DNA from 3 places in the Pseudoalteromonas sp. 31A1 genome. Region 1 is predicted to be linked to each of the others. Evidence: predicted binding sites of a transcription regulator. Region 1 holds the regulator's gene; each other region holds the start of a gene.
The links. The regulator ArgR, encoded in region 1, controls arginine synthesis, uptake and breakdown. The targets are predictions, from matches to a motif close to ANTGAATANNTATTCANT.
Positions count from the first base shown of each region.

Region 2: a site for ArgR is predicted at 1,497-1,514, ahead of gltB (glutamate synthase large subunit). Genes of this name have one in related genera too.
Region 3: a site for ArgR is predicted at 2,205-2,222, ahead of GQR52_RS09725 (aspartate aminotransferase family protein). Genes of this name have one in related genera too.

Region 1 covers NZ_WTKY01000001.1:173,072-178,325, forward strand. Annotated here, with positions in the region: gene GQR52_RS00825 (iron ABC transporter permease) at 1-274, shown strand, start outside; gene GQR52_RS00830 (ABC transporter ATP-binding protein) at 275-1,324, shown strand; gene GQR52_RS00835 (Dyp-type peroxidase) at 1,373-2,272, shown strand; gene argR (transcriptional regulator ArgR) at 2,280-2,747, opposite strand; gene mdh (malate dehydrogenase) at 2,973-3,905, shown strand; gene ispB (octaprenyl diphosphate synthase) at 3,992-4,963, opposite strand.
Region 2 covers NZ_WTKY01000007.1:111,655-116,908, reverse strand. Annotated here, with positions in the region: gene gltB (glutamate synthase large subunit) at 1-1,395, opposite strand, end outside; gene GQR52_RS09340 (HlyD family efflux transporter periplasmic adaptor subunit) at 2,094-3,347, shown strand; gene GQR52_RS09335 (ABC transporter ATP-binding protein) at 3,390-4,100, shown strand; gene GQR52_RS09330 (ABC transporter permease) at 4,104-5,254, shown strand, end outside.
Region 3 covers NZ_WTKY01000008.1:40,457-45,710, reverse strand. Annotated here, with positions in the region: gene GQR52_RS09735 (aminodeoxychorismate/anthranilate synthase component II) at 293-874, shown strand; gene GQR52_RS09730 (HDOD domain-containing protein) at 918-2,078, shown strand; gene GQR52_RS09725 (aspartate aminotransferase family protein) at 2,458-3,663, shown strand; gene astA (arginine N-succinyltransferase) at 3,749-4,765, shown strand; gene astD (succinylglutamate-semialdehyde dehydrogenase) at 4,781-5,254, shown strand, end outside.

The DNA of each region.
Region 1 (5,254 bases):
TAAAAGCCAAGGACAAACACTGCGTTTAGTGCACCTACCTTTACTGCGAAGAGGATTGCTTACTGCTGCTTTATTGGTATTTATTGAGTGCATGAAAGAACTGCCGGCTGCGCTATTGCTCAGGCCGTTTAATTTTGAAAGCTTAGCTACTCATGTATTTCAGTATGTGAGTGACGAGCAGTTAGAGCTTGCTTCTATATCGGCATTATTTATTGTTATTGTTGGGTTTATTCCTTTGTATTTTATTAATCGTTCTATGGAGCAGCGTAGTTAAATGAGTAGTTTAATTTTACAAGGCGTGAGCTATCACTATAACGGTACAAAGGTTATTCACGATTTAGATTTAACAGTGGGTAAAGATGAAATTATTTGTCTACTCGGAGCGAGTGGGTGCGGCAAAACGACCACGTTAAAAGCGATTGCAGGTTTAATTGAAGCTAAGCAAGGGTCTATTTTTATAGACGGTAAATTAGTGAGTGATGAGCAATCGTTTGTCTCGCCTGAGCACCGTAACATCGGCATGATGTTTCAAGACTATGCGTTGTTTCCGCATTTGACGGTGGCAAATAATATCGCATTTGGGCTTAGTAAAATGAGTAAAGCTCAAAAGCAGCAACGCGTAGATGAAATGCTTAAGCTGGTACATTTAATTGGCTGTGCCGACAGGTTCCCGCATCAGTTATCGGGTGGCCAACAGCAGCGTGTAGCTATTGCTCGTGCATTAGCTTATAAGCCTAGTTTATTGCTACTTGATGAGCCCTTTTCAAATATCGACACACAAGTACGCTTTGAATTAATTGCCGATATACGTCGAATTATTAAGGCAACCCAAGTATCTGCTGTGTTTGTTACACATTCAAAAGAAGAGGCGTTTGCCTTTTCAGATACACTTGCCATTATGCATCGCGGTAAAATTGAGCAACAAGGCACGCCTGAGCAGCTTTTTGCAGCTCCATGTTCAAAGGAGGTTGCAGAGTTTCTGGGTCAAGGCATATACTTGAGCGCAGAAGTATTAACAGCAACTGAATACAAAACACCATTTGGTTTAGTCGAATCTTATGTTGAGAGTAAGCATGACGTAAGCATAGGGCTTATATATGTACGTCCCCATCAAATAGAATTAGTGGCAGATAACCAAAGTGACAAATTTAGTAAGCGAGCTACAATCATAAGTCGTCGCTTTATTGGTTCGGCGTATGTTTATTCACTTGTTATTGATGAACAAGAAATTGAAGTTGCTGCACAATATGGCCAGTCATTTGAAAATAATGAGCAGGTTATAATAAAAATAAAACCTCACACGGTGAATTTTTTCGAATCGTAATTAATTTGTTATTCGCTGTGTTTTTATCTATAAAACTAAGGAATAACAATGGCGCAAGCGCAATCAGGGATTTGTGCTGAAGCAAACTTACACGGTTTGCACTTATTTTTTAATGTGTTTGATGGTCAAGATGAATCACTTCGCGCAAAGTTAAAACAAGTAAGCGCTATTGAAGAAGAATTTAGCGATCAATTTTCAGAATCAATGCTCTCTTGTATGGTTGCTATTGGTGCGCAATATTGGCCGCATATCCTCCCTGAATACATCCCAAGCGAATTACAGAGCTTTCCTAATATAAACCATAGCGATCATCAAATGAGCGTACAACCGTGCGATTTATTTGTGCAAATTCGCTCTGACCGTGAAGACGTTAACCATTTATTTGCGCTGCAAATTTTAAAACTATTTGCCCCCGATGTTGAGCTGGTGGAGCAAATTCGTAATTTTCGCTTTTTAGATGGTCGTGATTTTAATGGTTTTATTTATGGTGGCGACACCGCACATGGAAGAAAAAAGCGCGCTACGGCTTTAATTAGTAACCCTGGCAATTTTGAAGATCAGGGGAGTTATATTCATGTACAGCGTTATAAGCATGATTTAACTATGTGGCAGCACTTATCATTGAGTGAGCAAGAACAAATAATGGGGCGTACGCGCCTTGATAACACACTAATTATCCCCGCGATTGAAACCAGCCATGCTTCACGTAGTGAGCTAAAAGACGAAGACGGACAACCGCTATTATTAAATCAGAGCATGCCTTATGGCGATGTGTATGAGCAGGGAATGTTATCAATTACATGCGCTAGTACGGGTACTGCATTTGAAAAAGTACTTAAAAGTCGTTTAGGAGAAGGTGATTGCTACGACCACTGGCTTGATTTTACTCAAGCCGATATGGGTTCTGCTTTCTTTGCGCCTTCAGTCGGGTTTTTAAAACAAATTTAGTTTGCTATTAAACCGTATCAAATAAAATGCGAACACGTTCAAGTGTTACATCTATTTCAGATATTTTAGCAGGAGCGATAAAAATAGTATCGTCGCCTGCAATTGTTCCTAGTACGCCATCTGCTTTACCTAATGAATCTAATAAACGCGCGATAAGCTGAGCGGCGCCTGGACTGGTACGAATAATGATCATCATTTCGTTGTGCATAATGTCGATTACTAATTGGCGTAATGGGCTTTTAGCCGTAGGTACACCCATTTCAGCTGGTAAGCAGTAAACCATTTCTTGTTTGGCGTTACGTGTGCGTACAGCACCAAATTTACTTAGCATGCGCGATACTTTACTTTGGCTTATATTGTCAAAGCCTTGATCTTTTAATGCATCAACTATTTCGCCTTGAGAGCCAAAATTTTCTTCTTTTAATAGTGATTTAAATGCTTTTACCAGTGCTTCTTGTTTATCTTGTGGTTGCATAGTCTTTATTCGTTTTTGTTATTTATGCCGCAAATTCTACACAAAAATGAATAATTATGCAGCAGTTGTTTAGTTAACTTGCCAGTTTGATGCGTTAAATCACAAAAGTTTACGACTATGGTCGAAAATATACTTGAAATAGACAGGATAAATTTGTTTTTAGTCGCTAATTTCATTATCTTAAGAGCCACAAATGTTTCCTACCTCAAATTACGGAGAATTCCAATGAAAGTTGCTGTATTAGGTGCTGCAGGCGGTATCGGCCAAGCGTTGTCTTTATTATTAAAAACAGGCTTACCAGCTGGCTCTGAATTATCACTTTATGATGTTGCACCAGTAGTACCAGGTGTTGCGGTTGACCTTTCTCACATCCCAACAGATGTTAAAGTAGCAGGCTTTGGCGCAGACGAATTAAACAAAGCGCTTGAAGGCTCTGACATCGTTCTTATCCCAGCGGGTATGCCACGTAAACCAGGTATGGATCGTGCTGATTTATTTAATGTAAATGCTGGTATCATCAAAACTTTAGCAGAAGGCATTGTTGCTAGCTGTCCTAAAGCGTTAGTAGGTATTATTACTAACCCAGTAAATGGCACAGTTCCAATCGTTGCTGAAGTATTCAAAAAAGCAGGTACTTACGACGCTAAACGCGTATTCGGTATTACTACGCTTGACGTTATTCGTTCAGAAGCATTTGTTGCTGAACTTAAAGGCGTAGACGTAGCAACTGTTAAAGTACCAGTAATTGGTGGTCACTCAGGCACAACTATTCTGCCTCTACTTTCTCAAGTTGAAGGTGTTTCTTTCACAGATGAAGAAGTTGCTGCACTTACTCCACGTATCCAAAATGCGGGTACTGAAGTTGTAAATGCTAAAGCAGGCGGTGGTTCAGCTACGCTATCTATGGGTGCTGCTGCAGCTCGTTTTTGTATGTCTTTAGTTAAAGGCCTACAGGGTGAAGAAGTTGTAGATTACGCTTACGTTGCTGTTGAAAATGGCGATGCAGAGTACTTTGCACATCCAGTACGTTTAGGTAAAAACGGCGTAGAAGAAATTCTTTCTTACGGCGAACTAAGCGCATTTGAAACAAAAGCAAAAAATGACATGCTTGAAACACTGAAAAAAGACATCAAAGAAGGTGTTGATTTCATGGCGTAATAGCCAAAGTAGAATAATAAAAAAGCCTGCATTTGCAGGCTTTTTTATTGCTCAGAATTAATTTCACACTGTGTAACTAGTTAAAACTAGTGGTCGCGGTCAACCGCAATACGAGCAAGGCTTATGAGTGCTTGCTTATAGTCAGACTCAGCTAAAAAGTCTAAACACGCAATAGCTTTGTCAGCTTCAAGCTCTGCTTTTTGCATTGTAAATTCAAGCGCATTAGTTTGCTTTAGTGCCGATAGAATGTCTTCTAAATGCTCCATACCATTACTGTGCTCTATCGCATCACGAATAAGCTGCGTTTGCTGCTCACTACCATGTTGCATAGCATAAATAAGTGGAAGCGTTGGTTTGCCTTCAGCTAAATCATCACCAATGTTTTTACCCAACTGCTCAGCATCTGCATTGTAATCGAGTACATCATCTACTAGCTGAAACGCAGTACCTAAATGCATACCATATAGGTTTAGTGCATCGAGAGTAGTTTGGTCTTGCTCAGTAATAATGGCAGCAAGGCCTGTCGCTGCTTCAAACAACTTAGCTGTTTTAGAGTAAATAACCTGCATATAACTGGCTTCGGTCGTATCTGGGTCGTTGCAGTTCATTAACTGCAATACTTCACCTTCAGCAATAATGTTTGTTGCATCGGCAAGTACTTGCATAACCTGCATTTTTCCAAGGCCAACCATAAGCTGAAATGAACGAGTGTAAATAAAGTCACCAACCAATACGCTAGCAGCATTACCAAATTCAGCATTTGCTGTAGGTGTGCCACGTCGTAAGTTTGATTCATCTACAACATCATCATGCAATAGCGTTGCTGTATGAATAAACTCAACAATTGTTGCAAGTGTTATGTGATCTTTACCCTGATAACCGAGCGCTTTGGCTGCTAAAATCGCGAGCATTGGACGAACGCGTTTGCCGCCACTGCTAACTATATATAAACCAAGCTGATTAACTAACGCCACATCTGAGCGCATTTGCGCATGTATAAGTTGATTGACGTCATTCATATCGCTTTCGATTAACGCCTGGATAGCTTTTATATCCATTGATCTCCGAGCCAATTTTTATGTGTGAACGGCGCAGATTGTACAACAAAAAATGCACTAGCTCGATATTTTGTGACGATTGATTGAAAAAACACTATTAAAGTACTTAATTTAGACTGAATTAGCCAAGATAACTGATTAATTGATAATCAATATACAGTTTGTGGTGTGCTTAGATATTAAGCTGTGAGGGTCATATTTGAGTACATTAATTTATTTCGACTAAGAGTTAAAAAGCGCTTGGCAAAAGGGCTAATTAATATAAAATGGGGTAAATATTGAATTGCTCTC
Region 2 (5,254 bases), on a different contig from region 1:
GTTGGTATAACCAAACATTTTTTGATATTTAGCTAGCGTTTCGTCATCAAATGAGCGATTACCCGCGTCTTGCTCAGTCAGCTCTTCAAATGGGACTAAACGTTTAACGTTCTCTTCAAGCCATGACTTGTAAGGATGGCGAGACTTTAAATCTTGATCGATTTCATCTGAGTGCCAAATTTTGCCTAGCTTAGTATCAATAACTAATAATTCACCTGGACCAACACGGCCTTTTTCAACTACTTCATCGGCAGTGTAATCCCAAATACCCACTTCTGATGCAAGCGTAATAAAGCCATCTTGTGTAATTACATAACGCGCTGGGCGAAGTCCATTACGGTCAAGGTTACAAGCCGCAAAACGACCATCAGACATTACAATACCTGCCGGGCCATCCCATGGTTCCATATGCATAGAGTTAAAGTCGTAAAATGCACGTAAATCGTCGTCCATTGCACGGTTTTTCTGCCATGCAGGTGGTACGAGCATACGCATAGCGCGGAATAAATCCATGCCACCAGCTAAAAATAGCTCAAGCATATTATCTAGGCTTGATGAATCAGAGCCGGTTTCGTTTACAAACGGCGCTGCGCTTTGTAAATCAGGAATAAGTGGTGACGCAAACTTATATGAACGTGCGCGTGCCCACTGGCGGTTACCTTCAATAGTATTAATTTCACCATTGTGTGCTAAATAGCGGAAAGGTTGAGCTAAAGGCCAACGCGGCTGAGTATTAGTAGAAAAGCGCTGATGGAAAACACAAATCGCACTCGTCATACGAATATCAGCTAAATCTAGGTAAAAATTTGGTAAATCTGCAGGCATCATTAAGCCTTTATAGATAGTTACCAAACCAGATAGACTTGCGATATAGAAAGCTTCGTCATCAACAATGCGCTTTTCAGCGCGGCGGCGTGCTACATATAAGCGACGCTCTAAGTCTTTAGAACGCCAACCTTCTGGCGCGCTAACAAAAATTTGTTCAAAACCTGGTAATTGCTGTACAGCAATAGGACCGAGCATTGATGGGTCGGTTGGCACAACGCGCCAACCTAAAATATTTAACGTTTCTTTTTCTAATTCTTCGCTAAGTATTTGTTTTGCAGCTTGCGCTAAAACAGGGTCTGAATTTAAAAATATCATACCCACTGCGTAGTTTTTGCCTAAGTGCCAGTTATGTTCACTAGCAATAGCACGGAAAAAGCTATCTGGTTTTTGTAATAATAAACCACAGCCATCACCTGTTTTACCATCGGCAGATATACCACCACGGTGCTGCATGCGATCAAGCCCCGTAATAGCAGTACGAATAAGCCTATGACTAGCTTGACCATTAACTTGAGCTATTAAGCCAAAGCCACAATTTTCTTTTTCTAACTTTGAGTCGTATAACATAGACCCCTCCCCTTGCTGCACTGTTAGCGTGGATGAACTGCTCGACGATTTGCTAACAGACGGACAAAACTAGCCTCTATCTTAAATAGAGTCAATAGCACTTTGAATACATATTCACATTCTTGAATATTTCTCACTTCATAGCAAGATTTCTTTTTATCATTATTTTTAACATTTAGCGTTATTTTAACCACTATTTTTTCATGACACTGGTGTCAAGTTTAACATATTGTAAAAAACACAAGCATTCAGCGTGCCAGCTTACGTAAACGTAAAGGCAACCGAAAGTGAATAAGTATTCAGCACTAGAGGGGCTATTCAGTTAACATTTAGATAGTTTTATGCTATTTCATTACTTTAATGGCTTAACATCCCCGATTATTGCTGCTCATTAGTATAGTTATGAAAGTTCATGTCATTTTTTGTACGTTAATAGTGAATTTTTATTTAAAACTATGTCCGATGCGGACACATAAACTGTCCGCGGACATGAATTTCAATAACAAAAAAATAAAATCACTTAAATATCAATAAGATAATAGTTGGCATATTAATCGTATAGCTTTATATATAATCGCTAATTGGAATTACTATGTTTACTCTAAGCTTATTTTTACTCTCTCCTATTGCCGCTATTTGCACAGCAGCTTTATTACTGCTGTGCGAAAAATACATAAAAGCAATTTAGGGGAAATTAAATGATTAAAGATACCAGCGCACAAGACATACAAGTAAAGGCACCTATAAGCTATAAAAAATACGCGATAATCACTGCGATTGTTTTCATTGTGGTCTCTGCAATTGCTTATATTTTTTTAACGAGCCATAGCGCTAAAAGCTCTATTAGCCGCTCAAAAGTACAGATTGCAAAAGTACATGTTAAAGCGCTCATTCGAGACATTGCCGCCAGTGGTAAAATTGTTGCTGCTAATGCTCCTAAAATCTACAGTCCAGAACGGGGATTTATAGATTTAAAAGTAAAGGCCGGCGATACAGTAAAGCAAGGCAACACACTTGCCCTGCTGCAAAGCCCTGAGTTAACTAATGAATTAAAGCAACAGGAGTCTGTACTTAAAAGACTTGAAGGCGAGCAGCAAAGGCAGCATTTGCAAGCAAGACGCCAAACACTCACTTTAAATAAAACACTCGATATGGCAGAGGTTGAGCTTAACGCCGCTGAGCGCGAAAATCGTCGCGCACAGTTATCAATACAAAAGCACTTAATTAGCCAAATTGATCTAGAAAAAGCAGTTGATGATTTATCCCGAGCTAAGCTCTCCTATAAGCATGCGCAGCAAGAGGTATTGCTTGCCAAAGACACGCTCGCTTTTGAACTACAAGCTGCTAAAAGTGATGTGACCCGCCAACAACTTATTGTTGATGACTTAATCCGAAAAGTAAGCAACCTATCTATTAAGGCTACCGTTACAGGGATCGTGGGTAACCTATTAGTGCAACAAAAAGCCGCAGTGACGCAAAGCCAACCTCTTATGACTCTCGTCGACTTAAGTAATTTTGAAGCCGAACTCCAAGTTCCTGAAAGTTACGCAAACGAATTAGGGCTCGGTATGGAAGTAGAGCTTAAGTTAGGCAATGAAACAGTGATGGGGAATTTATCCGCCATATCACCAGAAGTTAATAATCGTGAAGTAACAGCACGCGTCCGGTTTAAAGGTGTTACTAACAACATTCGTCAGAACCAACGCTTAACTGCACGTATTTTACTCGACAACCGAGAAGGTGTAATGCAAGTAAAGCGTGGTGCATTTATGCAGCAAGGCGGAATTATAGCTTATAAAGTCGATGGCAATATCGCAAAGCGTATACCTATTACAATAGGCGCCACCAGCATTAATGCGGTTGAGCTTTTAAGTGGACTAAAAGAAAACGATGAAATTATTATTTCAAGCTACAGCGACTTTAAGCAAGCCAACACGATTTTATTAAATTAAACAGACGTTCTCAACCAACGCTAAAAATAATTAGGAACAACGATGTTACAAATGAACAATGTAAGTAAAGTATACCAAACAGAAATGGTACAAACCCATGCGCTTCGAGATTTTAATCTGCAAGTAAACGAAGGCGAATTTATTGCTGTTACTGGTCCTAGCGGCTCAGGAAAAACAACCTTTTTAAATATTGCAGGTATGCTCGAGCCTTTTAACGAAGGTGAATACCTGCTGGATGGCGTTAATGTTGGCAGCCTAAACGATAACCAACGTGCTGATTTACGTAATCAAAAAATTGGCTTTATATTCCAAGGCTTTAATTTGATCCCCGATTTAAATTTATATGAAAACATAGAAGTTCCTCTTCGCTACAGAGGGATTAAAGCAAATGAGCGAAAACGTCGAATTGAGCAATGCCTTGAACAAGTTGGTTTAGCATCTCGCGCTAAACACTTACCTCAACAACTCTCTGGTGGCCAGCAACAACGTGTGGCAATAGCCCGTGCGCTTGCTGGTGAAACTCGTTTTTTACTTGCCGATGAGCCAACAGGTAACCTTGACAGCTTAATGGCTCGCCAAGTTATGGAGTTACTTGAACAAATCAATCGCGACGGTGCCACTATTGTAATGGTAACTCATGATAGCGAATTAGCCCGCCGTGCTCCGCGTAATATTCAAGTAGTTGATGGACAACTTGCCGACTTTACGCTTTATCAGGGCGCGCAAACTATAAAAACAGCATCGGGGGTTTAACTAATGTTTATTCATTATTTAGATTTAAGTTGGCGCAGCTTCAAGCGCACCCCATTGGTTAGCTTTTTAATGGTACTTGCCATTGCGATAGGTATAGGCATAACAATGACCAGCCTTAGTGTTTATCACATGATGTCGGCCGATCCTATTCCAGAAAAAAGCAGCCAACTTTACAGTGTGCAATTACAAACAATGGACGATGGTAGTACGTGGTGGACAGAAGATAACATGCCACTGCAATTGACCTATCAAGATGCAGAGAACTTATTAAACGCACCCACGTCAGAGAAAAAAGTGGCTATGATGCGTACCGGCTTTTCAGTTTATTTAGACTCCGACAAAATAAAACCTTTTATAGGTAATGCACGCATGACAACGCCTGACTTTTTTAGCATGTTTAATTTGTCATTTCTATACGGAGGGGCTTGGAGCAAAGAGCAAGAAAACTCAGCCGCACCTGTGGTTGTTATTACCCAAGAGATAAACGATAAACTATTTGCAGGACAAAACTCCGTCGGAGAACTGATTTACTTAGATGATGCAAGCTATCAAGTAGTTGGTGTTATTAACCATTGGCCTCTCAATATTAAATATTATGATTTAAATAACGGTGCATTTAATCAAGTAGAAGAATTATTTATGCCCTTTAGCTTAATAAAGGCAAAAGAGCTCGTAAGTTGGGGCAATAGCAATGGATGGAAACACGAAAACACACCAACCTTTGCAGATAAACTGCAATCTGAGCAAGTATGGATCCAGTTTTGGGTAGAGCTAAATACGCTTGAACAAAAACAAGCCTATCAAAATTACTTATTAGCCTATATGCAAGAACAACAAAAACGTGGTCGATTTAATCGTAAAGAACTTGAGTATAAACTTCGCGATGTAAACCAATGGATGCAATACAACAACGTCGTCACCGAAGACAATAAAATTTTAGTGGGCCTGAGCTTTATGTTCTTAGGTGTCTGCTTAGCCAATATTTTAGGTTTACTTTTAGCCAAGTTTTTACGCAGAGCGCCAGAAGTAGGTGTAAGACGCGCATTAGGCGCTAGTAAAAGGCAAATATTTTTACAGCACTTAGTTGAGGTCGCCATGCTTGGCTTTATAGGTGGCATGCTAGGAATTGTACTAGCACAACTTGGCTTAATGGG
Region 3 (5,254 bases), on a different contig from region 1:
ACTACTCGTAAAAAGCTTAGGGTTCGATATTATTGCTCAAGCTGCAAGGAATCTCTGGCTAGAGAAAATAAATTTAAATATCACCATGATTCAATACGTTAATAAATCTCTTAACCAGAGTTCAGGTTAAGTAAACCAATACCTGCTAAAGGCTTTTAAGCATTTTAGCTAAAATAGTTAATTTTTAACGCTTTTTGCTAATTTATGTTGGTTAATTAATAGTGGTAGAATGCAGCGCTTAGTACCACTTGTGTGAAGTAAGTGGTCAATAATTTATAAGGTTTGTTGTGTAATGCTGTTGATGATCGACAACTACGACTCGTTTACTTACAACTTAGTGCAATATTTTCAGCGTTTAGATCAAGACGTTTTAGTGAAACGTAATGACGAGCTAAGCATTGCACAAATAAAGCAGTTGAACCCGAAACACATCGTGTTATCGCCAGGGCCATGCACCCCTAACGAAGCGGGTATTTCACTAAATGTTGTTGAGCAACTAAAAGGGCAATATCCTATTTTAGGGATTTGCTTGGGGCATCAAACTATCGCGCAAGCTTTAGGAGGAGATGTAGTTCGTGCTAAAAAAGTAATGCACGGTAAAACATCACCCATAGTTCACACTAATAAAGGGGTGTTTAAAGGTTTAGCTAACCCGTTAACAGTGTGTCGTTATCATTCTTTAGTGGTTAAAGCACAAACTTTACCTAAAGAACTTGAAGTAACCGCATGGACTCAAACTGAGCAAGGCGAGTTTGACGAAATTATGGGGTTGTTACACAATGAACTTGCTATCGAAGGTGTGCAGTTTCACCCCGAAGCTATTCTAACTGATCAAGGCTTAGAACTGCTTGATAACTTTTTAACTCGCTTCTAATGTTATAATACACAGAGCATTTAATACTTTATTAATGGATGTCATGACTGAACTTGTAGCGCAACAGCGTACTGCCAAAATACTAAGCCAACGGGCTCATGACTTATTGCTTGGGCACAGCTTTGCGCATCAGCAAATTGGTTTCATTCATACATTAGATATAGATTACGGCGAACCCATGAAGCAACGCACTTTGCTTCAGGTTGAAGTGGCCGCACAGAATAAACGCCAGCAAAGCAGTACTGCACATCATAAGTACCGCGCTCAAGCGAGTGAGCAACTGCACAAAACTATTGAAACAGCTATATATAAGCAGCTTGAAGATATAGATGGTGTAATCCACAGCACTATAGGTATTGAAGATGGCATTGCCAATATACTCGACATATTAGCTGTAAAGTCAGCGTCGGTAGGACGTTTAGAGCCACTGGTTAATGATATAAGCTGGTTGGGTAGAGAATTAGTAACGCTTGTTAATTTACCTTACTATCGTAATCAGCGTAGTAAAAACACGTCTGTAAAAGTAGATAAACCATCGCTTGCCCTTCGTTATATTGGCCTTGATAACTTACAGCTAGTGATTCCTACATTTGCTGCGCGTCATTGGATGCCACATAGCACCGAACCATTTTCATTATTAAAACGCCGGCTACGCGACAGCGCGATGGCAAATGCTATTGCCGCACAAAAAATTGCACAAATAAATAATGTAAACGATATTCATGCGTTCACCCTCGGTATGCTTTTAGATGTAGGACGAGTTGCATTAGTGCGTTTGTATTTAAAAACGTTTGAGCAAGTATGGCAACGCAAAGTACAGCTAGCCCGAAATGAAAACCAAAAAGATTTGCACACTGCATTATTAGAGCTACAACCCGATCCGCTATTTTTAACTACTCTACTTAGCAATAAGTCGATAGAAGTAAGCGCCAAAGTAATAGATAAAATGGCTTTTAAATATTTACCGTTTAAAGGTGTAATGCAGCAGTTGGTAAATGGGGTAGATAAAGGCGATACATTACTGCCGTTAACAGAAGTAATGCTAAAGGCACGTTGCTACTCTCAATATCTTAATTTAAAAGAGCATCAACTTATTGAGCCCGATGAAACTCTAAGCTGGTTTTCGTACTTTAAGTTCACTAAAACGGAACTAAAAACCCTCCAATCGAGTAATTTTACCAATTTAGCTATTCAAATTGACTAAAAATCTGAATTTTTTGTTAATTTTTTTGCGACTAACCATTCATTCTCACTCTATTGTTATATTGCATATTTGCCGATTAAAGCATGCGCGCCTTGGTGCTCATGCGGTTAGTTGTTTAAAAATAAGCATAAATAGCTATGCAAATAGTTATTCACTATCTATGAAATAATATCTTTAGCCCTTTATTTTCAAGGGATACATGAAAGTTTTTAACGAGACAGATATAAGTAATTCTGAAATAATGTGCGTCTGAAAATTGAACCACAAAGCAATTTTGCGCAATTATCAGGTTACTGATCTTGCCTATAAAGTTGGTTACAAATATTAACCAAACACCTATTTTGATGTTTTGTGTTGCTCACAATTAAGAGGAAATAAAATGACAGTCAATCGCGAATTATTTGATCACGTAATGGTTCCTAACTACGCACCTTCAAGCGTAATTCCTGTTCGAGGCGAAGGTTCTCGCGTCTGGGATCAACAAGGTCGAGAGTTTATCGACTTTGCTGGTGGTATTGCAGTTAACTGTCTTGGCCATTGTCACCCTGCATTAGTAGGCGCATTAAAAGAGCAAGGCGAAAAAATCTGGCATCTATCAAATGTAATGACCAATGAGCCGGCACTTCGCCTAGCTAAAAAAATGGTTGATGCTACATTTGCTGAAAAAGTTTACTTTGCCAACTCAGGCGCAGAAGCAAACGAAGCAGCGCTTAAATTAGCGCGTCGTTTTGCACTTGATAAGTTTGGCGCAGAAAAATCACAAATCATCGCGTTTAACAAAGGTTTCCACGGTCGTACATTCTTTACCGTAACTGTGGGTGGCCAAGCTGCATATTCAGATGGTTTTGGTCCTAAGCCTGGCGACATTGTACATTGTGATTACAACGACCTAGCTGCTTTTGAAGCGCTTATCAGCGATAAAACATGTGCCGTAATGATGGAACCTCTTCAAGGTGAAGGCGGTATTGTTTCACCAACTGACGAGTTTGCTCAAGGCGTTCGCGATTTATGTACTAAACATAACGCACTGCTTATTTTTGATGAAGTTCAAACAGGTGTTGGCCGTACTGGCGATTTATACGCATACCAAGGCTTAAACATAGTACCTGATATTTTAACTTCAGCTAAAGCACTTGGCGGCGGTTTCCCTATTGGCGCTATGATCACAACAACTGAAATTGCACAGCATCTTAAAGTAGGTACTCATGGTTCTACTTATGGCGGCAACCCGCTTGCGTGTGCTGTTGCAGAAGCTGCATTTGATACAGTAAATACCCCAGAAGTACTTGCTGGCGTAAAAGCTAAAGCAGCATTATTTAATGAACTACTTACTGCGGTTAACGACAAATACAACGTATTTAGCGAAATCCGTGGCCAAGGTTTATTAATTGGTGCAGTAGTGAACGAGCAATATAAAGGTCGTGCAAAAGAGTTTTTAGTGGCAGGGACTGAGCAAGGCCTTATGTCATTAGTTGCTGGTGCAGACGTAATACGTTTCACTCCATCTTTAGTAATTCCTGAAGCGGACATTCGCGAAGGTATGGCACGCTTTGAAAAAGCAGTAGCAAGCGTAGTAAACGCATAAGCGACTTAAGCCAACCAATTAAGGGCAAGCACTGCTTGCCCTGCAATTCCTATTTACCGTTATTTATAAGGGAGCAAGCGGACTCATGATGATCCTTCGCCCAATCCAGCAAAATGATTATTCAGCATTACTGAAAATTGCCCACGAATCAGGGCATGGTTTTACGTCTTTGCCATTAAACGAAGAACTATTGCAAAAAAAGATCGACCATTCAGTAAGCTCATTTGCTAAACAAACGTCACAACCTGGTGACGAAGGCTACCTGTTTGTTCTTGAAGATAGCGAAACCGGTGACGTTGTAGGAACATCTGCAATTGAAGCTGCGGTAGGGCTTGATGATGCATTTTATCATTATCACTTAAGTAAAGTGATTCACTCTTCGCGCACATTAGACGTATACAAAGCGGTTGATATTCTAACGCTATGTAACGACTACACAGGTGCTACAGAGCTTTGCACATTGTTTTTAAAAGATGGTTATCGTAAAAATTGTAACGGTAAGCTACTTTCAAAAGCGCGCTTTATGTTTATAAAACAGCATCAAGAGCGTTTTGCGCAAACAGTAATCGCAGAAATGCGCGGTGTGTCTGACGAAAACGGCAGCAGCCCTTTTTGGCAGTGGCTTGAAGAGCACTTCTTCTCAATGGATTTTCCAACAGCCGATTACCTAACAGGTATTGGCCAAAAGGTTTTCATTGCTGAATTAATGCCTAAATACCCAATTTACGTAAACTTGCTAAGTAAAGATGCGCAAGCCGTAATAGGTAAAGTACACGACAACACTCGCCCAGCAATCGAGTTATTAAAAAGCGAAGGCTTTACGTTTAATGGCTACGTAGACATTTTTGACGGCGGCCCAACGGTTGAAGCAAAAGTAGATAACATTGCGACTATTCGTAATGCACGTAACTTTAACGTTGAAATTGGCGAAATGACTGGCGACACCATGGTGTTACTAGCTAACGAAAAGCTTAATGACTTTAGAGCAACCGTTGCACCAATGACATTTGACGAGCGCGCAAAAAGCCTTATTTTATCGCAAGAAATAGCAGATGCACTGCATTTGCAAACTGGCGATATTGTTAGTGCAACCACGATTTAATTTAGGAGAAAGTATATGACTCATCCTGCACAATTTATAAATGGTCAATGGTCACAAGGCCAAGGCACAGAATTTAATTCAGTAAACCCTGCAAATAACGACGTTATTTGGCAGGCTTCATCGGCAACTGCGGCGCAAGTAGACACCGCAGTAAATGCAGCGCGCGAAGCGTTTTATGCATGGGCTGATAAAAGCTTTACTGAGCGCTTGGAAATAATTAAAGCATTTGCAGCGCAATTAAAAGAAAACAGCGAAGAGCTCGCTATTACTATTGCACAAGAAACAGGTAAGCCATTGTGGGAAACTCGCACAGAAGCGGGTGCTATGGTTGGTAAAATTGCCATTTCTGAAAAAGCATTTTTAGAGCGCACTGGCGACGTAGAAAACGCAATGCCACTTGGCCGTGCGATGATTCGTCATAAGCCACATGGTGTTGTAGCCGTATTTGGTCCGTATAACTTTCCTGGTCACTTACCTAATGGCCACATT